Regions from separate parts of the Mesorhizobium sp. BH1-1-5 genome, predicted to be linked through region 1. Evidence: riboswitches for the same ligand, from Rfam matches in the RefSeq annotation. Region 1 holds a riboswitch; each other region holds the start of a gene.
What was found. Region 1 has a riboswitch for cobalamin ahead of bluB (5,6-dimethylbenzimidazole synthase). Riboswitches for the same ligand answer to the same signal wherever they lie in the genome.
Positions count from the first base shown of each region.

Region 2: another riboswitch for cobalamin. It lies ahead of LB572_RS04545 (DUF1636 family protein); the one in region 1 lies ahead of bluB (5,6-dimethylbenzimidazole synthase).
Region 3: another riboswitch for cobalamin. It lies ahead of LB572_RS20730 (CbtB domain-containing protein); the one in region 1 lies ahead of bluB (5,6-dimethylbenzimidazole synthase).
Region 4: another riboswitch for cobalamin. It lies ahead of LB572_RS27380 (CbtB domain-containing protein); the one in region 1 lies ahead of bluB (5,6-dimethylbenzimidazole synthase).

Region 1 is NZ_JAIUIM010000023.1:64,996-69,875, forward strand. It holds gene dxs (1-deoxy-D-xylulose-5-phosphate synthase) at 1-197, opposite strand, end outside; gene LB572_RS26085 (pirin family protein) at 325-1,245, opposite strand; gene LB572_RS26090 (DUF2277 domain-containing protein) at 1,255-1,521, opposite strand; gene LB572_RS26095 (exodeoxyribonuclease VII small subunit) at 1,713-1,964, opposite strand; gene LB572_RS26100 (histone deacetylase family protein) at 1,968-2,894, opposite strand; cobalamin riboswitch at 3,010-3,186, shown strand; gene bluB (5,6-dimethylbenzimidazole synthase) at 3,229-3,960, shown strand; gene LB572_RS26110 (hypothetical protein) at 3,961-4,880, opposite strand, start outside.
Region 2 is NZ_JAIUIM010000003.1:41,580-46,459, reverse strand. It holds gene LB572_RS04560 (alanine racemase) at 1-577, shown strand, start outside; gene LB572_RS04555 (helix-turn-helix domain-containing GNAT family N-acetyltransferase) at 916-1,851, shown strand; partial or broken gene LB572_RS04550 (helix-turn-helix domain-containing protein) at 1,969-2,415, opposite strand; cobalamin riboswitch at 2,648-2,854, shown strand; gene LB572_RS04545 (DUF1636 family protein) at 2,944-3,330, shown strand; gene LB572_RS04540 (ABC transporter ATP-binding protein) at 3,327-4,115, shown strand; gene LB572_RS04535 (ABC transporter substrate-binding protein) at 4,149-4,880, shown strand, end outside.
Region 3 is NZ_JAIUIM010000015.1:106,808-111,687, forward strand. It holds gene copC (copper homeostasis periplasmic binding protein CopC) at 151-519, shown strand; gene copD (copper homeostasis membrane protein CopD) at 600-1,484, shown strand; gene LB572_RS20725 (histidine phosphatase family protein) at 1,492-2,079, opposite strand; adenosylcobalamin (AdoCbl) riboswitch at 2,183-2,264, shown strand; gene LB572_RS20730 (CbtB domain-containing protein) at 2,309-2,518, shown strand; gene LB572_RS20735 (CbtA family protein) at 2,531-3,271, shown strand; gene LB572_RS20740 (hypothetical protein) at 3,278-3,904, shown strand; gene LB572_RS20745 (PepSY-associated TM helix domain-containing protein) at 3,971-4,880, opposite strand, start outside.
Region 4 is NZ_JAIUIM010000026.1:46,055-50,934, reverse strand. It holds partial or broken gene LB572_RS27395 (VOC family protein) at 1-302, opposite strand, end outside; gene LB572_RS27390 (hypothetical protein) at 317-886, opposite strand; gene LB572_RS27385 (CbtA family protein) at 1,043-1,783, opposite strand; gene LB572_RS27380 (CbtB domain-containing protein) at 2,004-2,213, opposite strand; adenosylcobalamin (AdoCbl) riboswitch at 2,214-2,357, opposite strand; gene LB572_RS27375 (histidine phosphatase family protein) at 2,443-3,018, shown strand; gene LB572_RS27370 (PilZ domain-containing protein) at 3,166-3,438, shown strand; gene arsC (arsenate reductase (glutaredoxin)) at 3,868-4,278, shown strand; gene LB572_RS27360 (hypothetical protein) at 4,533-4,754, shown strand.

The DNA of each region.
Region 1 (4,880 bases):
GTGTTGAAGACATAGTGCAGGGCAACCGTGAGCTCGACGACGCCGAGGCCGGCGCCGAGGTGGCCGCCCGTCTGCGACACGGCGTCGATGAGCTCGGCACGCAGCTCGGCCGCGAGCTGCGGCAGCGCGCTCTCATCAAGCGTCCGCAGATCCGCCGGAATGCGGACCTTATCGAGCAGCGGCGTGTCTGGCTTCACTCGGGCGCGTCCTACCTCAATTGATCGAACACGGCGCTACCAGCAAATTGCGCCATAATCATGCGCCGGAATAGGCCGCCGGTGGGCGAATGTAAATGTGTGTCCGTGACGCGAGGTTGAGCGATCCCTAGCCCTCCGGCAGCGGGATAAACTCCTCCTCATCGCCAGGAACGATATCGAAGCGGCCTGTCTTCCATTCCTGCTTGGCCTGCTCGATGCGTTCCTTCGAGGACGAGACGAAATTCCACCAGATATAGCGCTTGGAACCCAGCGAAGCGCCGCCGAACAGCATGAAATGCGCGCCGCGCTCGGAGGAAACGACGATCTCCTCGCCTGGCTTGAACACCAGCAGCCGCTCGGCCGGAAAGACATCGCCGGCGATCGAGACTTCGCCTTCCAGCGTGTAGATGGCGCGCTCCTCGGCATCGGCCGGAATTTTCACGCTGGCGCCGGCGACCAGGCGCAGATCGGCATAAAGCGTGTCCGAAGCGGTCGCCACGGGCGAGCGCAGGCCTGAGAATTCGCCGATGACGACGCGGCCGCCGACGCCCTCGGCATCGATCTCGGGCAGACGGGCCATCGAGGTGTTGGCGAAAACCGGAGCAATCTCCTCCTTGCCGTCCGGCAGCGCCAGCCAGGTCTGGAGGCCGGAGACCGACATCGGCGCGCCGCGCAGTTCTTCCGGCGTGCGCTCGGAATGGACGATGCCGCGCCCGGCGGTCATCAGGTTCACGTCGCCGGGCGCGATCACCATTTCGGTGCCGAGCGAGTCGCGATGCCTGATCTTGCCGTCGAACAGGTAAGTGACGGTGGACAGGCCGATATGCGGATGCGGGCGCACGTCGAGCGCATGGCCGGCGCGCAGGATGGCCGGGCCCATGCGGTCGAAGAAGATGAACGGGCCGACCAGACGGCGTTTTGCCGTCGGCAAGGCGCGACGCACCTCGAAACCGCCGATATCCTTGGCGTTCGGAATGACCATCAGTTCGATCTGATCGCAGGCGAAGGCATCGCCGGGTTCAGGATCGTTTCCCGGAAAGAAGCTCATGTCGGTTCCTCAGGCGAAGCGAAGCGCCGACCTGGCCTTCGCCTTGGCCGCCTCTTCCTCGCGATTGCGGGGTTCCTGGCTGGTCTCGAGCGAGTCGATCAACTCGCGCGCGATCGCTGCGATCGCCTCGACAGCATGGTGGAAAGCATGCTCGTTGCGCCTCGAAGGTTTCGTCGAGCCGCTCAGCTTGCGCACGAATTGAAGCGCTGCGTCATGCACTTCGTCATTGGTCGCCGGCGGCTCGAAATTAGCCAGGGTCTTGATGTTGCGGCACATGGCTTGAACTCCTTACCTGCTTGCTCTGCCCGGTCTGAGATCATGCACCGAGGTGTGTTGAGATTCAGGTCAGGCCGAGCCGAAAATGGTGGCTTCCGAGAACCGGAGCGGAGCGTACTTGAAGTACGTGAGCACCGGAAGCGCAGGAGGCCGCCATTTGCAGGCCGGCCTCACCTGAATATCAATACACCTCAGTCGGCGTCGAGCGGCTCCGTTCCTACCGGCTTGCCGTCGCGCGACAGCCTGATCTTCTCGACCTTGTCCTCGGCGGCCTTCAGCAGCCGGTCGCAATGCGCCTTCAACGCCTCGCCGCGCTCATAGATCCTGATCGACTGGTCGAGCGGGACGTCGCCGCGCTCCAGATCATCGACGATCTTCTCCAGCGCGTCGAGCGCCTGTTCGAAGCTCATCGCCTTGACGTCCTCATTGCCTTCCACTGCCATACCCTATCCCTTCATCAGCCGCCCGACATGGGCGGCGACTGAAAATGCCAGTCCCTGCAGATCGTAGCCGCCTTCCAGCAGGCTGACGAGCCTGTTGGAGCTGTGGCGGCTGGCGCGTTCCATCAACTGGCCGGTCGCCCAGTCGAAATCGTCCTCGGTCAGGTTGATCTCGGCGAGCGGGTCGCGATGGTGCGCGTCGAAGCCGGCGGAAATGATGATCAGGTCCGGCGCGAATGCGTCGATGGACGGCAGCACGCGCGACAGGAAGGCGTCGCGGAACAGATCGCTGCCGGTCTGCGGCGCGAGCGGCGCGTTGACGATGTTGCCGGCACCGGTCTCGCTCTTCGCCCCGGTACCCGGGTAAAGCGGCATCTGGTGCGTCGAGCAGTAAAGCACTGACGGATCGTCCCAGAAAATGTCCTGCGTGCCGTTGCCGTGATGGACGTCCCAGTCGACGATGGCGACGCGCTCGGCCTGGTGCTTCTTCTGCGCGTAGCGAGCGGCGATCGCCGCCGTGTTGAACAGGCAAAAGCCCATCGCCGTGGTCTTTTCGGCATGGTGACCAGGCGGACGGGCGGCGACAAAGACGTTGGCGGCACGGCCCTCGAAGACGTCGTCCACCGCAGCGTTGGCGCCGCCGATCGCCGTCACCACCGCCTGCCAGCTTTTCGGGCTGGCGCTGGTGTCGGCGTCGATCGAGACGATGCCGTTTTCGGGGATCGCCGCGCGCACGCGCTCGACGAAATCCTCGGGATGCGCATAGAGGATGGTTTTCTCATCGCCTTCGGGCGCCTTGACGCGGTCGAGCGCGGAAAAAGCCTCGTCGTCGAGCACGCGCTCTATGGCGCGCAGACGGTCGGGCCGCTCCGGGTGGCCGGGCGGCGTCAGGTGTTCCAGAAAGATCGGGTGCGTGTAGAGACGGGTGGCCATGGCGCCTAATCTAGGCACCGGCGGCGCGGATGACCATGTTTGAAAGCCGAATGGCTGGGGAAAATTGCGTCAGCCCGTGTCGCTGGCGCCATTGGCGCGGCCCAGACTTCGCGATAAGGTCATCTCGCTGCCTGGTGCCCGCGACGCGGGAGAATCGGGAACACGGTTGAACTCCGTGGCGTGCCCAACGCTGTAAGGGGGACCGCGCCGGCAAAGCCACTGTCGCTGACGGGAAGGCGCCGGAGCGGGACGATCCCGAGCCAGAAGACCGGCCCGGCAGACATGGTCACCCGCTTGGTCAGGCGGGAGACTGCTTGTCGCATGGGGAAAAGCGATGAAGGCAGCAGCGATCGCCGCGAGCGGCGATGATTTTGACCAATTGGCGCGCGACGCGGTCTACCGGGCCATGTTCACCAGGCGTGACGTGCGCAGCCATTTTGTATCCGACGATCTCGATGACAGTGTGCTGGCGCGGCTCATCACCGCCGCCCATCACGCGCCGTCGGTCGGCTACATGCAGCCGTGGAATTTCATCGTCATCCGCGACGCCGCACGGCGGCAGCAGGTGCGCGACCTGTTCCTCGCCGCGCGCGAGCAGGAACTGCCGGCGATGGAGGCGGAACGGCAGGCGCTCTACCGCAAGCTGAAGCTCGAAGGCATCTGCGAAAGCGCGCTCAATCTGTGCATCACCTGCGACCGGCAGCGCTCGAAGGATTCGCCGCTGGGGCGCTGGCACAACCCCGAGATGGACCTCTACAGCACCGTCTGCGCGGTGCAGAATTTCTGGCTGGCGGCGCGGGCCGAAGGCGTCGGCGTCGGCTGGGTGAGCATTATCGAAACCGAGGCGCTGAAGCGGCTTCTGTCGATCCCCGAGCATGTCACGCCGATTGCCTATCTCTGCGTCGGCCGCGTCTCGGCCTTCGCGCCGAAGCCGGACCTGGAAGCGCATGGCTGGGGCAAGCGCCTGCCCCTGCCCGAGCTGGTGATGAGCGAGACCTTTCGCGGCGCCGGCGAGGCACCGCTCAAATCGGCGATTGCGAGGCTTGGCAGCACATCGAAGCCATGATCAAGCAGCTCGGGGCGTATCCCAGCGCGAGCCGCCGCCGAAGGAGCCCAGCGCCTTGTCGCGCAACTCCCTGAACTTCGACGAGGTCTCGGCGAGCCGCCGGTCCCATTCGGGATTAGGCGTCTGGCCTTCGATCGCTTCGAAATAGACCTGCATCAGCGAAGCGATGGCGAAGGGCTCGATGAAGGCGGCCTTGAAGGCCCAGGCAAAGACGATGGCGAGCACAAAGGCCCAGCCGGCAAGCTCGCCCGGCATGACCCAAAGGATGGCGGCCGCGGGCGCCAGCATCAACAGGAAGATGACGAAGGACACGCCCCACATGATCACCGCCAGCCAGACAGCGTTCTTGACCATATGCTTGCCGTTCTGGGCGTAGAGCACGACGCCTTGCCGCGCCGTCTCGAAGGGCGAGTTCGAATTGATGCGGATGTTGTAGCCGAGGATGATCTCGTCGACATAGGTCAGCGACAGGCGGATCACCGTGTTGATGAAGCTGACCAGGCCGCTCAGGCCCGGAATAGGCAGGAATGCGGCGATGCCGCCGATCAGGCCGGTGATGGCGCGGATGGCGCCCTTGACCAGCTGGTCGACGACGAAAAGGATGTTGGCCTCGGCGAAACGCTGGGTGACCACCTCCTTCGCATAGGCGATCTGGCCCTGGCCGTCGGGCACGTCGTGGCCGTCGATCAGATGCACCATGACGGCGATATGGCCCGCTTTCAGCACATAAAGGATGTATTCGCGGATCCAGTAGACGGCGATCGAGACGACGCCGAAGCCGACCACGCCGCCCCACAGCGCAAAGGACGTCGGGCCGTCCGGATCGGTCGAGATATGGCCGACGCCGTAGCCGACGCTGGCGCCCGTGCCGGTCGCCATGATGTAGGCGACGGTGATGCCGAAATAGACGATCATGCGAA
Region 2 (4,880 bases), on a different contig from region 1:
TGGTCTGTTCGGTGGAGCGGCCAAGGCGCTGAAGCAGGCCTCGGCCAAGGCCGCGGAGTTCGTCGCGGCGCTGGAGCCAGACCAGCGCCGCATCCTCAACATCGGCGGCTCGAAGACGGCGCTGCTGCATGGCGCGGCAGTCGCCAACGAAGTCTCGATGGGCTCGGCCTTCGTGCTGCCCAAGGATTTCGACACGCCCGGCCTGGACGGCCTCCAGCCAGCCGCCTTCATCACAACGCCGATCCTGAAGACGGGTGATGCGCTGCTGCCGGGACCCGCGTGGTTGTCCACGGCCTTGCAGGCGCTTGGCCTCTTTCCGCGCAAGGGCTGCTACCTCTATGGCGGCAAGTGGATGGCCGAGCCGGTGTTTCCCGAAGGCATGAAGCCGAACGGCCTGATGGGCCTTTCCTCCAACCAGCAATTGATGGGCTTGCCGGCGAGAGTGGACGTGAAGCCGGGAGACTATGCCTTTCTGCGGCCGACGCAGAGCGAGGCCGTGCTCCAGCATTTCGGTGCGATTGCGGTGTTCGCCGGCGGACGGATCGTGGAGTTCTGGCCGGTTCTGCCGATGGGGTGAGGGGCACCACTGCGGGCGTACTTGGCGCTGGCCTTCCGGCAACCTCGTCATTCCAGGGCGTAGCGACGCGAAGCGGAGCGCAGACCCTAGAATCCATTCCGTTACCTTTCCGCTATGCAACGAATTGGATCCTTGGCACCTGATGCAGGGTCCATGAACTCCGTTCTGCGGCGTAGCACTCCCTGACCACCGTCCCGGCATGGATTCCAGGGTCTGCGCGCGTCGCTCCGCTCCTTGCTCCGCCCTGGAATGACGAAGTTGTGAGGCGGCTCGCCACAAGCATTTTATTGACTCAGTCAACTAAATGATTGATCCTGTCCAAGACAGGAGGACTTCCCATGACCATCCACGATCATCCCGGCAAGGAACGCATCGATACGGTGCGCGCCTTCAACCGCTTCTACACGCGACAGATCGGCCTGCTCGACGAAGGCCTGCTGAAGAGCCCGTTCTCGCTGACCGAGGCGCGGGTGCTTTATGAACTTGCCAATCGTGACGGGCTGGTCGCCAGCGACCTGGTGCGCGATCTCGGCCTCGACCCCGGCTATGTCAGCCGTCTCCTCAAAAAATTCGAGGAACGCGGCTTGGTCGAGCGCGAGGCAAGCGAGGCCGACGCGCGCCGCGCCTCGATCGCGCTGACGCTGGCGGGCAGCCAGGCCTTCGCGCCGCTCAACCAGGATTCGCACGACCAGGTGCGCGCGCTGCTCGATCGCCTGGCGCCGGCCGACCAGGAGCGGCTGGTCAAGGCCATGCGCACCGTCCACGATCTGCTTGGCGACAGGCCCGAACCGAAGGTGCCGTATATCCTGCGGCCGTTGCAGGTCGGCGACATCGGCTGGGTCACGCGTCGCCAGGGGATGCTCTATGCGCAGGAATATGGCTGGGACGAGACCTTCGAGGCGCTGGTCGCTGAGATCCTCGGCGAGTTCGTCAAGAACTTCGTCCCGCAATGGGAGCGAAGCTGGATCGCCGAGCGCGAAGGCGAGGTGGTCGGCTCGGTCTTCGTCGTGCGCAAATCGCCCAAGGTCGCGAAGCTCAGGCTGCTTTATGTCGAACCATCGGCGCGCGGCCTCGGCATCGGCGCGCGGCTGGTCGACGAGTGCATCACCTTCGCTCGCGCCAAGGGCTATCGGACGCTGACGCTTTGGACCAACGACATATTGGGCGCGGCCCGCCGCATCTACCAGGAAGCGGGCTTCAGGCTGGTCGACGAGGAACGCCATCATTCCTTCGGCAAGGACTTGGTCGGCCAGACCTGGAACCTGGAGCTTTAGTTCGCGGGTCGCCCAGCAGCGTTTGCCCGAACCAGTCTGCAATGCTATCACGAAATGGTCGAAAAGGACCTGGAGCGGCACCCGGTAAGTCCGCTCCCTTCCGCCTTATGGAAGCTCCGTTCCCGCCCGATAACGCTCGCCGAGGCCGGCGATGAGGAAGGGGCGGCTGGTCTCGAAGCGCGGCGGCTCGAGTGCGGTGAGAAGCGAACTGTCCATCAGAATGGGCTCCACGAGGTCGAGGTTTTGGGTCGAGCCTTGCGCGCGCACCAACTCCGGCGTGGTGCCGAATTGCTCGCGAAAAGCCCGCGTGAACGCCTCATGCGAGCCGTAGCCGGCATCGAGCGCGACGCAAAGAATGTCGGGCGCGCCGCCGGCCAGCTTGCGCGCCGCTTCGCTCAGGCGGCGCGCCCGCATATAGCCCATGACCGATCGTCCCGTGGCCGCGCCGAAGGCGCGCGTCACATGGAAGCGCGACACGCCACTGCTTGCCGCTATTTCGTCGAGGCTGATGGCGTCGGGCAGGTGGCTTTCGACAAACCACAGCGCTTTCTCGGTCGGGTTCATGGTTCCTCGCATTTGGCAGGCCGACCCTAGCCGCCGCGCCGCGCGCCAGTTTGATCGAAATTGCGTTTCAAGCGAAGTCGAACGACGTTGACAGGCCAAGTAGCGTAGGCTAGTTGGTAATGTTATTACATATCAAAAAGGGTCAGAAACTTGCGGCAACGACACGACGATCCCGCCACGTCTCTCGCGCAAGGAGCGGACAGAGGCCCGTTGCGACTCGGACGGCGACAACCTACGATGGCTGCGTCATGGTCCCCGAGCCGCAAGGCGAGGGGTGAAAAGGGAACACGGTGAGATCCGCTTTGGGTCGAACCCGTGGCTGCCCCCGCAACTGTGAGCGGCGAGCTCCATCCGAAATGCCACTGGCCGGCAAGGCTGGGAAGGCGGATGGCGCAGCGACCCGCGAGCCAGGAGACCTGCCATCGACACGAGTTGACCGGACGGGGTGTGCCGGGAGGAGACGCGGGCACCGTCCTGTCGGCCGGCTCGCCCAGCATCCTTCCGTCGCCATTTTGGAAAGTGACGGAAATGTTGGAAGCCTCAAGCCATCGTATCATCGTCTGTTCGCTGTGCCGCGACACCCTGACCGGGCTGAGGTCCGGCGGGGATTTATGCGCCGACCTTCGCTCCAGGCTCTCCTTGCGGCAGACACCTTCCTTTGCCATCGAGACCATCGACTGCATGGCCGGCTGCGCGCGGCCGCTGACCGTGGCCTTCAAGGCGCAAGGCAAAGCCACCTATCTCTTCGGTTCCATCGACAGGGGCACCGATGCCGGCCCGCTGGTCGAATTCGCCAGGCTCTATGCCTCGCTGCCCGACGGCTGGTGCAATTCCGGCCAGCGTCCGGCAAGGCTCGCCGGCAAGATACTGGCGCGCATCCCCACCGCGGGTAAGGCAACGGAGCAAGTCCGGTGAGCGCGCCCCTGCTCGAAGCCCGCGATCTGCGCGCCACGGCAAACGGCCGGACCCTGGTCGAGGATCTCAGCCTGTCGCTGGCGGCGGGTGAGCGCCTTGCCATCATCGGCCCGAACGGCGCCGGCAAGACGACGCTGCTGCGCATGTTGTGCGGGGCGTTGTCGCCGAGCCGCGGCGAGGTTCGCTTGGCCGGGCGCCGGCTGGACAGGATCACCGCCGCCGAGCGGGCGCTCAGCATCGCCGTCGTCGGCCAGACCGACCAGCCCGATCCACGGCTGGCGCTCATCGACTATGTCGAGCTTGGCCGCGTCCCGCACGCCGGCCTGAGGCGCCGGCACGACGACCGCGACATCGTCGTCGAGGCGCTGCGCCGAACCGGGCTCTTGCCATTGCTTGCGCGCGCCATCGGCTCGCTCTCCGGCGGCGAGCGCCAGCGCGCGCAGCTCGCCCGTGCCATCGCGCAAGAGCCGAAGATCCTGTTCCTCGACGAGCCGACCAATCACCTTGACCCGCGCGCCCGCGCAGAACTGCTCGAGCTGGTGGCCGAATTCAACATGACCGTGGTCGCCGTGCTGCACGACCTCGCGCTTGTGGCGCCCTTCGCCACTCGCGTCGCGGTGATGAGCAACGCCCGGCTGCATGCGCTGGCGCCGCCGCGCGAGGCGTTGGCGCAGCCGCTTATCCGCGAGGTGTTCGGCATCGATGTGCTGCGCCTGCGGCACCCGACCGAGGACCGCGAGCTCACCGTTTTCGAGCTGCCCACGCGCGCGTCGTCGCCATCCTGAACCTGCCCACCCCAAAACAAGGAGCATCATTCCGTGAAACGCCTCGCTTTGTCGCTGGCCCTGTCGCTCGTCGCCCCGGCCGCCTTCGCTTTCCCAGTCACCGTCGACAGCTGCGGCAAGCCGCTCACCTTCGACGCGCCGCCGAAACGCGCTGTAATCCAGGACCTCAACATGGCCGAGATGGCCTTCGCGCTGAAGCTGCAGCCGTCGATCGTCGGGCTGACCGGCATCACCGGCTGGTACAAGGTCGGCCCGGAGTTCAAGGCCGAGCAGGGCGCCATCCCGGAGCTGGCGCCGAAATATCCGACGCTTGAAAACCTCGTCGCCGTGCAGCCGGATTTCTTCTTCGCCGGCTGGTACTACGGCATGAAGCCGGGCGGCGAGGTCACCCCCGACACGCTTGCCCCACATGGCATCAAGACGCTGGTGCTGACCGAGAGCTGCGTCCATCTCGACAAGAACCGTCCCGCCGCCTCGATGGACCTGCTCTACGGCGACGTCGAGAAGCTGGGCAAGATCTTCGGCAAGGAGGCGGAGGCCGAAAAGCTGGTCGACGGCTGGAAGGCCGAGCTCGCCGGCATCACCGCGAAAGTGGGCAGCGCCAAGGGCACGCGCGTGTTCCTCTACGATTCCGGCGAGGACAAGCCCTTCACCGCCGGCAAGTTCGCCATTCCCAACGCCATGATCGCTGCCGCGGGCGGCGAGAACATCATGGCCGACATGGAGACGAGCTGGGGCAACACCGACTGGGAAACGGTCGCCTCG
Region 3 (4,880 bases), on a different contig from region 1:
ACTGGGACCTCTCGGTCCGCGCGGCCCGCCGTCCCCCGGCTCCCATCATCTTGCAAAGCCTGTCCGGGCTTCGGCAGGGCAAATCACAAAATCAAATTCACGGTTCGATTGGGCTGAGCCAAGGCCACCTGAAAACAAGGAATCAAAATCATGCGTAATGTCATTCTCTCCGCCGCCTTTGCGGCTGTCTCCTCTGTCACGCTCTCAGGCGTCGCTTATGCACACGCCCATCTGGAGGCCGCGCAACCCCCGGTCAACGGCACGGTGAAACAAGCCCCCACCGAACTTGACCTCAAGTTCAGTGAAGAACTCAATCTGAAGTTTACCGGCGTGAAGGTCACTGGGCCGGATAAGAAGGAGATCAAGACGGATGGCGACATGCTTATGGACGGCGACAAGACGTTCATGGTCAATCTCCCCGCCGGGCTCGGCGCAGGCGCCTACAAGGTCGAATGGCATGCGCTCTCGCAGGATGGCCACAAGACCCACGGCGACTACAAGTTCACCGTGAAGCCTTGAGCGCGAATGACGGGGTGCCCCGGCATTTCCGCCTGCCTTTCCATGACCGACGCTCCGTTCCTCTGCCGCTGGACTGGCCCATGAGCCCGGATGTGCTGCTTGCGGCATGCCGCTTCGTGCACGACAGTTCGCTGATGGCGCTGTGGGGTACCTCTGCCTATCTTGCGGTACTCGTGCCGCAATCCGTGGCGGAGCCGGTCGCGGGCAGGCTGACAATCTTTCGCCTCGCCGCAGTCAGCCTGACCCTGGGTACTACCTGCCTCACCCTGCCGACACAAACGGCGATGATCGGCGACGGCTGGTCCGACGCCGTGAACGGCCAGATGCTATGGGATGTTCTTGCCTCAACCAACATCGGTACGGCGTGGCTGGCTCAAGCTTTGGCCGGCGTCCTGCTTGTCGCCACGCAAATGATCGCGCCCCGCTTAAGACTGGCGACAACCGCGATCGCATCGGGGCTTGGCCTCGTCTGCCTGGCGCTTAGCGGTCATGCGGTCATGAACGAAGGGTGGCGGGGCATCGTCCACCCGCTTAACGATGCCCTGCACGTCCTGTCGGCAGGCGCCTGGGTGGGTGCGCTTTTGCCTTTGCTGCTCATCCTGGCAAGCGCCAGCAAGGCGCCTTTCGACGCCGACGCCGCGACGGCACTGCGCCGCTTCTCGAACGCCGGCCATGTCGTCGTCACCTTGGCTATTCTGTCCGGAATTGCCAACAGCTTCTTCATTGTCGGTTGGCCGTTCGGGTTGTCGTCGCCCTATCGCATGCTGCTGTCGATGAAGGTTGTCGCCGTCCTGGCCATGATTGCGATGGCGACAGCCAACCGCTACTGGTTCGTGCCGCGTATCGGTCGTGCGCACTCGACCGCACTCCATGCGATCCGAGTTGGCACCGCCATCGAGATCGTGCTCGCGCTCGCCGCGATCCTGTTCGTTTCGATTTTCGGCATGCTGGATCCGAACTCCTGATTTAGAGCTAGTCGGCGCCGGGCCGCCCGCGCGGCTGCGAACCATGGGCGCGCAGCAGCCAGCGGGTGCCGTCGCTGCGGAAATCGGTAAAGCTGAGTGGCTCGACATCGATCTTCCGGGCCGAAGAGAGCGGCGCGCCGAGGACATGAATGATCGCGGCGCGGATGATGCCTGCGTGGGTCACCGCGATGGTGTGGCCACGCTCGGCAACCAGCCGCTCCATGAGCTTTGCCGTCCGACGGGCGACGTCGGCGGGTGACTCGCCCCCTTGGGGAGCCGCATCCGGGTCCGAGAACCAGGCGGATATGCCCTGCGGATCTTCGGCCTGCACCTCTTCAAAACCCTTGCCTCCCCATTGCCCGAATTCCTGGTCAGCGAGCAACGGCTCGACCGAGCCTTCTAGTCCGAACGCCTCGGCGGTCTGGCGCGCCCGCAGCGCCGGGCTGGTCCAGACGCGGTCGGCGCGGCGCAACCCCGGGCCGACCGCGCTCGCGCGAGTGAGTGCCTGCGACTCCAGCCGCTCATCTAAAGGGAAGCGCCCCTTGCGCGCGGCAAGCGTTGCTCCACTTGCGATCATCGTCAGGCGTACGAGCATCAAAACCGCCTCTGTGGCCTAGTCGAATTGCGCGTCACGATCTCGTGTCGCTCGTTGACGATACATTGACGGCGAACGAGGCGCTGAATAGTGTCTGCGACGATACGGGATTGGAAGTCGGTGTAAATCCGGCACGGTCGCGCCACTGTGATCGGCAACAGCCGAAAGTCAGGCCTTCTTCCGTAGCATTCGTTCGATCAACGGGACGCAGTATCCCAGGAGAGGAAAAATGTCCGACACCACCTTCGCACCCAGCTACGGCCCGGTGCCGATTCCAGTCCGCGAGCTTCTGCCGTGGGCCATCTTCGGCGGCCTGCTGCTTATGTTGGCGATCTATTTCGTCGGTGCGGAAGAAGGCGCGACATCGCTGATCCGCGGCATGTATGTGCACGAATTCGTGCATGACGGCCGCCACTTGCTCGGCTTCCCCTGCCACTAAGGGAAGATTGACATGGTCGGAAAACTCTTGCTGCGCGGCATGCTCGTCGGGCTGGTCGCGGGGATTTTGGCGTTCGCCTTTGCGCGGGTCTATGGCGAGCCGCAGGTCGACAAGGCCATCGCCTTCGAGGAACAGCAGGACCAGGCCGCCGGCGTGGCGCCGGAGCCGGGGATTGTCAGCCGCGCCACGCAGGCCGGCATCGGCCTCGCCAGCGGCGTGCTGGTCTATGGCGCCGCGCTTGGCGGGCTGTTCTCACTCGTCTTCTCGTTCGCTTATGGTAGGATGGGATCGCTCGGACCCCGCGCCACCTCCGCGCTGCTGGCGCTGCTCGGCTTCTTCGCCGTGATCGTGGTTCCTGGGCTGAAATATCCGGCGAACCCGCCCTCGGTCGGCAATCCCGAAACCATCGGCTACCGCACCGAACTGTTCTTCATCATGATCGTCGTTTCGCTGGCGACGATGGTAGCGGCTGTGGGCCTCGCGCAACGGCTGTGGGACAGACTCGGCGCCTGGGATGCGACGATCGTTGCCGGCCTTGCCTTCCTCGTCGTTTTCGCGCTGGTGAAGGCCGCTCTTCCCGACATCAACGAGGTGCCGGAACAGTTCTCGGCGGTGGTGCTTTGGCAGTTCCGCGTCGCTTCGCTGGGTATTCAGCTGGTGATGTGGACCGTCATCGGGCTTGCCTTCGGTGCTGTCGTCGAGCGAGAGCTCGCGGCGCGCAACCAGCGTGGCGGCGCCCGCCGCTACGCCTGACCCGCGATGCGCTGGCCGCCTCGGTTTTTCGCCCTGGCGGCCTTCGCGCTTGTCTTCCTGCTCGCCGCCGCGCCTGCTGATGCGCACACCACGCGCTCGACGCCGCCCCCGCCCGGCATCCAGATTCCCAGCCTCACCCATGGCCAGATGGCGGTGATCGCCCGCTATCGCAGCGATATCCTCGATCTGGCTCTGCGGCAGACAGAGACCGATCCGACCTTCCGGCGCCTCTACAATCACGGCAACCTGCAATACACATACTGCCTCTGGGGGTTGATGCCGGGAAGCCTTGCCGACGAGCAGAGTCCATTTAACGAATGCAGTCATGCGTATCTGGCGACCGCCAAGGCTCTTCTCACCTACATGGCGAAGATGCCCTCGGCCCAGAACGAAGCCAAGGCGCTGATTTCCAACATCGACGCCGACATGGTGCGTAGCGGCGCCTCCTGGGTCCTGTGCCAGTTCAGCGCCGAGGGCTTCAGCACCGGCGAGATCGTCGAGCCGCGATGGCGAGGCGTTTTCTTCCACCTGCCCAGCCTTGCCGTGCTGGTGTTGGCAGCGACGGCGCTCATCGCCGCTGGCTGGTCGATCTTCGGCTCGCACGCCTCGCGAAACAGGTCAATCGCCGCATAGCGGCTCGCCGGATCTTCAAGGCCGAGGTCGCCCGCGCCAGGCGGGCGACCGTCAAGCAGTCTGCACTCAGGCCCCCGCCGGCTGTAGACCTGCTTCCTTAAACCGCTTGGGCATCAAGAAGTCGATGATTGAGAAGGCCACGATCGCCAGGCCCGTCAACGGGAAGATGATCGAGACCGCAAGCGCGATCACGATGATCGCGACCGGCGCCCTGTAGTTCTTGGGATAGAGCGGCGCCCCGAGCCGCCTAGCGGGCCTGCGCTTCCACCACATGACGACGCCGGAAAGCGCCATGGCGATGACCGACAGGCAGAACAGCACGTTGAGCGCCGTGTTCCACCAGCCGAGATTGGCCTGATGCAGAGCAATGCCCACCGCCATCGCCTTCCCGGCCAGCCCGTAGTCGGCGAAGCGCACGTCGGCGAGAATCTTGCCCGTGTAGCGGTCGATGTGGACGGTGCGATCGCCAAAGGGATCATGCGTATCGGCATCCATGGAATCGGCCGAGATCGTATAGACCCCGCCATCGTCCTGAGGCGCGTTGATGCGGAACTGCTCGGTGAAGCCGTTGGCGCGGGCGTAGCCAGCGACGGTGTCCAGATTGACGGAGCCCATCTGCAACCCGGCGGCGCCCGCCTGCGAACCCGACTTAGGCATCGGCGTCTGCTCGAGCGTCCATGGCACTTCTTTCAGCGCACCGTGATTCATTGAGGCATGGGTCTTGTCGGAGAGCGGAACATTGTCCCACTTCGCCGCCGGGAACGTGCTCCAGGCCTGTACGAACTTGGTGCCCCAGATGCCGGTCCAGGAAAGCCCCGACAGAAAGAAGAAGAACAGAACGATAGAAACATAGAAGCCGAGCGAGACGTGCAGATCCTTCCAGAACGCCCGGCCGCCCAACCCGAGGTTCGGCAGCAGGGCGCGGCCGAGCGAGCGGCCATTGCGCGGCCACCACATGTAGAGGCCGGTCAGGATC
Region 4 (4,880 bases), on a different contig from region 1:
GGATCGGCACGGCCGTCTGCCGCAACGCCTTTCTCGATCACCGCATTGACCGCGTCCTTGCTGTCGACGGTCAGCGCGATCAGCATCTGGCTCTCGCGCTTGGCGTCGCCGATCGGCCGGGCTGTGAACTGGCTGTAGTGTTGATGCGTCAGCAACATGATCCCGATCGTTTGGGAGAACATGATCGAGCTGGCCTGATCATTCGAAAACTGCGGATTGAGCTTGCCGCCGATCGCGAGATAGAACTTGGTCGCTGCCTGCAGATCGCGCACCGGCAGATTGAGGAAGAGCATCTGGGTCAGCCGGCCTGAGCCAGTCAGACCGCGCGTGCGCGTCTCGCACCGAAGATCGACCACGCGGCCGTCATCAGAGCCGCGATCATGGCCAGCACGACCGCCAGGCTCGGCAGATGGAAGACCATCTCCCGCCATCTGGGCTCGACGACCGCGCCGGTGCTGAAGGCCTCGCCGCTGTACTGGCACAGGATCCAGGAGGCGCCGCTGCGCACCATGTCGGCATCGATGGCGGAGATCAGCGCCTTTGCCTCGTGCGCGGCCGACGGCATCGTCGCCATATAGGTCAGCAGCGCCTTGGCGGTGGCGAGATAGGCATGGCTGCATTCGTTGAACGGGCTTTCCTCGTCGCCGAGGCTGCCCGGCATCAGGCCCCATAGGCAGTATGTGAATTGCAGGTTGCCGTGATTGTAGAGCCGCCGGAAGGTCGGGTCGGTCACGGTCTGTGCTTGCGCAAGTGCGAGAATGTCGCCGCGGTAGCGCGCGATCACCGCCATCTGGCCGTGTGTGAGGCTGGGGATCTGGATGCCGGGGGGAGGCGGGGTCGAGGAGCCACTATGCGCTTGCGCCGATGCCGTGGCCAGAAGTGCCAACAGCAGCGCAGCCGAGCAATTCCAGGAAAAGTGTGCCGCGGTTTTCCGTCCGGAGTTGCGAGAAAACAAAAGACCAAAGTGGTTCAGCGGTCGTATCGACCGTTGAGCCAATTTGGCCGCCAGGGCGAGGAACCGTGGCGGCCGGTACATCGGATTTCAGGCGTAGCGCCGGGCAGGGCCGCGCTGGTCGCGCACCGCCACCACGCGCTCGGCAACCGCGCCGAAGCCGAGCCCGACGACGGTCCAGAGCACGAGCTGGATGCCGAGCGAGGCGACACGGAACTGCCAAAGCACCGTCGCCGAGAAGTTTTCAGGCACTTCGTTGATGTCGGGAAGCGCTGCCTTCACCAGCGCGAAGACGACGAGGAAGGCGAGGCCCGCGACGATCGAGGCGTTCCAGGCGCCGAGCTGCTTCCACAGCCGTTGGGCCAACCCCACCGCCGCCACCATGGCCGCGATCGAGACCACGATCATGATGAAGAACAGCTCGGTGCGGTAGCCGATGGTCTCGGCATTGCCGACCGCGGGCGGGTTGGCCGGATATTTGAGGCTGGGCACCACGATCACGGCCAGGAAGCCGAGCACCGCGATCAGCGCCGACGTGCCACGCGGCCCAAGCGAGCCCAGACGGCCATAGGCATAGGCAAAGACCAGCGAGAACAGTCCGCCGAGCGCGGCGCCGTAGACCAGCACGCCGGTTGCGAGACCGATGCCGGCCTGCGTGGAGCGGCTGACCATCTCGGGCTCCGGTGCCTCGCCGGCGGCCTGGGCCTGTGATTCCTCGAAGGCGATTGCCTTGTCGACCTGCGGCTCGCCATAGACGCGGGCAAAGGCGAACGCCAGAATCCCCGCAACCAGCCCGACAAGCATGCCGCGCAGCAAAAGTTTTCCAACCATGTCACTTATCCCTCTGAGCAATTCCAGGAAAAGTGCGTAGCGGTTTTCCGTCCGGAATTGCGTTCAACCAACCAAACAATTCCAGGAAAAGTGCGTAGCGGTTTTCCGTCCGGAATTGCGTTCAACCAACCAAGCAATTCCAGGAAAACTGCGTGCCGGTTTTCCGTCCGGAATCGCGTTAGACCAGAATCGAAAGCGAGTTCGGCGATGCCGAGCCGCTTTAGTGGCAGGGGAAGCCGAGCAGGTGGCGGCCGTCATGCACGAATTCGTGCACCGCCGTGCCGCGGATCAGCGACGTCGCGCCTTCTTCAGCCCCGACGAAATAGATGGCCAGCATCAAAAGCAGCCCGCCGAAGATAGCCCAGGGCAGAAGCTCGCGAACCGGAATCGCAACCGGACCGTAGCTGGGGGCGAAGGTGGTGTCGGACATATGGACCTCCCGTGGGATACTGCGTCCCGTTGATCGAACAATGCTGCGGAATAAGGCCTGACTTTCGGCTGATGCCGATCACAGTGGCGCGACCGTGCCGGATTCGCACCGGCTTCCAATCCCGTATAGCGCTAAAACACTTGTCAGCACTTCGTTCGCCTGTCAACGACATCTAATGGCCAACACGGCTTCGCGCGGCCGAAATTTCACTGGACCACGGAGTTTTGGGATGCTCGCCCGCCTGACGATGATCGCAAGCGGCGCGACGCAGGCCACGCGCAAGGGGCGCTTTCCGCGTGACGAGGCGCTGGAGCCGCGAGCCCTCGATCGCGCCGTCGCGGTGGCCGCTTCGCTGCGCCGCGCCGACCGCGTCTGGACAAGCCCGGCGCTGGCCGCGCGGCAGACGGCCGAGGCGCTCGGCCTTGATGCGACGGTCGAGCCGCTGCTTGGCGAGCAGGATTTCGGGCGCTGGGCCGGCCGAAGCTTCGAAGAGGTGCAGGCAGAGGACCCGGAAGGCATGGCGGCCTGGTTCGCCGACGCGGACGCGGCGCCCCATGGCGGCGAATCGCTTGCCGCCGTCGTCCGGCGCGTCGCCGCGCTGATGGAACACCTGGCCTCCGAGGGCGGCCACACCATGGCGCTCACGCATGCCGTGCCGATCCGCGCCGCCATGGTGCATGTGCTGGGTGCACCGCTCTCCTCGGTCTGGAAGGTCGACATCGAGCCGCTGTCGCACACCGAGTTCCGCAGTGACGGCCGCCGCTGGGTGCTGCATGCGAGCGGGTTCGCCCCCGGCGCGAAATAGCGCCGGAGAACCACTCTCCTGCGGAGGAGCCGCAGCGGGGCCAGGACGAGCTTCGCCGTTTCAGTGATCGCTAACGGAACGGAAACGCCTCGCCGCTATGGTGCTGCCCCGTGGCGAGAAGAGCCTCGCCCGAGGAGCCCGCCGGATATGGCCGATTATCCCGAGACCGAGCGCCGTCTTCATGTGCGCGAATTCGTGCTCAAGGAAGCCACGATCGTCGTCAATGGCGTCAGGATCGGCTGCTCGGTCAGGAATCAGCATGAGCAGGGTGCCGAATTGCGTATCGCCGCCGATGTGAACATCCCGGACCGCTTCCTGCTCGAGGTTCCGGCCGACGACATGGCCTATCGCGCCCTGGTACGATGGCGGCGCAACGACCGCGTCGGCGTGGCGCTCTACAGCAACGCGCCGAAGGACTGACGCGCGGCCGTCTCACCAATTCGTCATTTGATCCTGCCCTGGGTGACGTGCAACCGGGCACGCATGGAACGCAACCGGCGCGAGCGCGTTCATTGCTGCCGATCGACAGGGATTTACGAATGAGCAGGACAGCCGTTTGGGTGGCGCTGATCGCCATCGTTCTCGTGGGCCTTTACCTGTTGCAGGCCAATGGCATGATCAGATTTTAGCAGCCCGACCGACCGTCGCAGCAGCAGCGGCTCGCGCGGCAGCAAGGCTGGCTTGCCGCTGCCTGTTGCCTAAGCCAGAGGTCACGCGGCTTGCAGCTTGAAGGTCGTGTCGACAGCTCGACCTCGACGGCGCCGCCAACCAGGCTTAGCTAAGCTGGGCGATGCAGTTCCATGGTGGACCCCAAACCGTTCAGTAATATCAGCCACTGAAAGCATAGCCATGACGATCACGATCTATCACAATCCCGCTTGCGGCACCTCGCGCAACACGCTCGCCATAATCCGCGCCAGCGGCGAGGAGCCGGTTGTGGTCGAGTATCTGAAGACGCCGCCAAGCCGCGGGCGGCTGCTGGAACTGGTTGCGGCGATGGGGATCTCTGCGCGCGAGCTGTTGCGGGAGAAGGGGACGCCCTACGCCGAACTCGGCCTCGCCGATCCGAGATGGAGCGATGACGAGCTGATCGATTTCATGCTCGCCCATCCGATCCTGATCAACCGGCCGATTGTCGAAACGCCGAAGGGCACAAGGCTATGTCGGCCATCGGAGGTGGTGCTGCCGCTGCTCGACAATCCGGTGCATGAATTCGTCAAGGAGGATGGCGAGAAGGTCGCCTATACGCCGCCGGCTTGATGCAGGTCGTCCCGATGCGCTGGGTACCCGCGATGCCGGCGAAGCGCTTGCGGCATTCGGCTGGCGTCACGCCGATATGACGCGAAAAGGGGCGGGCGCAGCGTGTCGCCGCAGCCCTGCCGAACTTTACATTTTTGTAAATTGCCCTTGGCGGTTAATTCGCGATACGGCTCGCCAGCGGTTCGGCTCGGCTATCCGCGTGATGGGCACTTCCGGATGAGTGGGCCGAGCCGAATTCAACTTGGGAGAACGCTATGATTCGCAAGGTTCTGGTTGCAGCTTCGGTTGTTGCGCTTTTCAGCATGCCGGCATTTGCGGCCACGCAGTATTGGGTGGCAAAGGATGCCACGACCAAGAAATGCTCGGTGGTTTCCACGAAACCCGACGGCAAGAAACTGACCGACGCCGGGACGAAGGCCTACACGTCCCAGGCCAATGCCGAAAAGGCGCTGAAGATGCTGAAAGACTGCAAGTAAGCTTGCAGTCAGAAATCTGCGCCCGCTTCGGCATGCCGAAGCGGGCTTTTTATTCGCCGGGCGGCCTGTCGCCGCACATCTTTCCACGAATTGCGCCGATGCATGTCGCTCAAAGTGCGCCGTGGT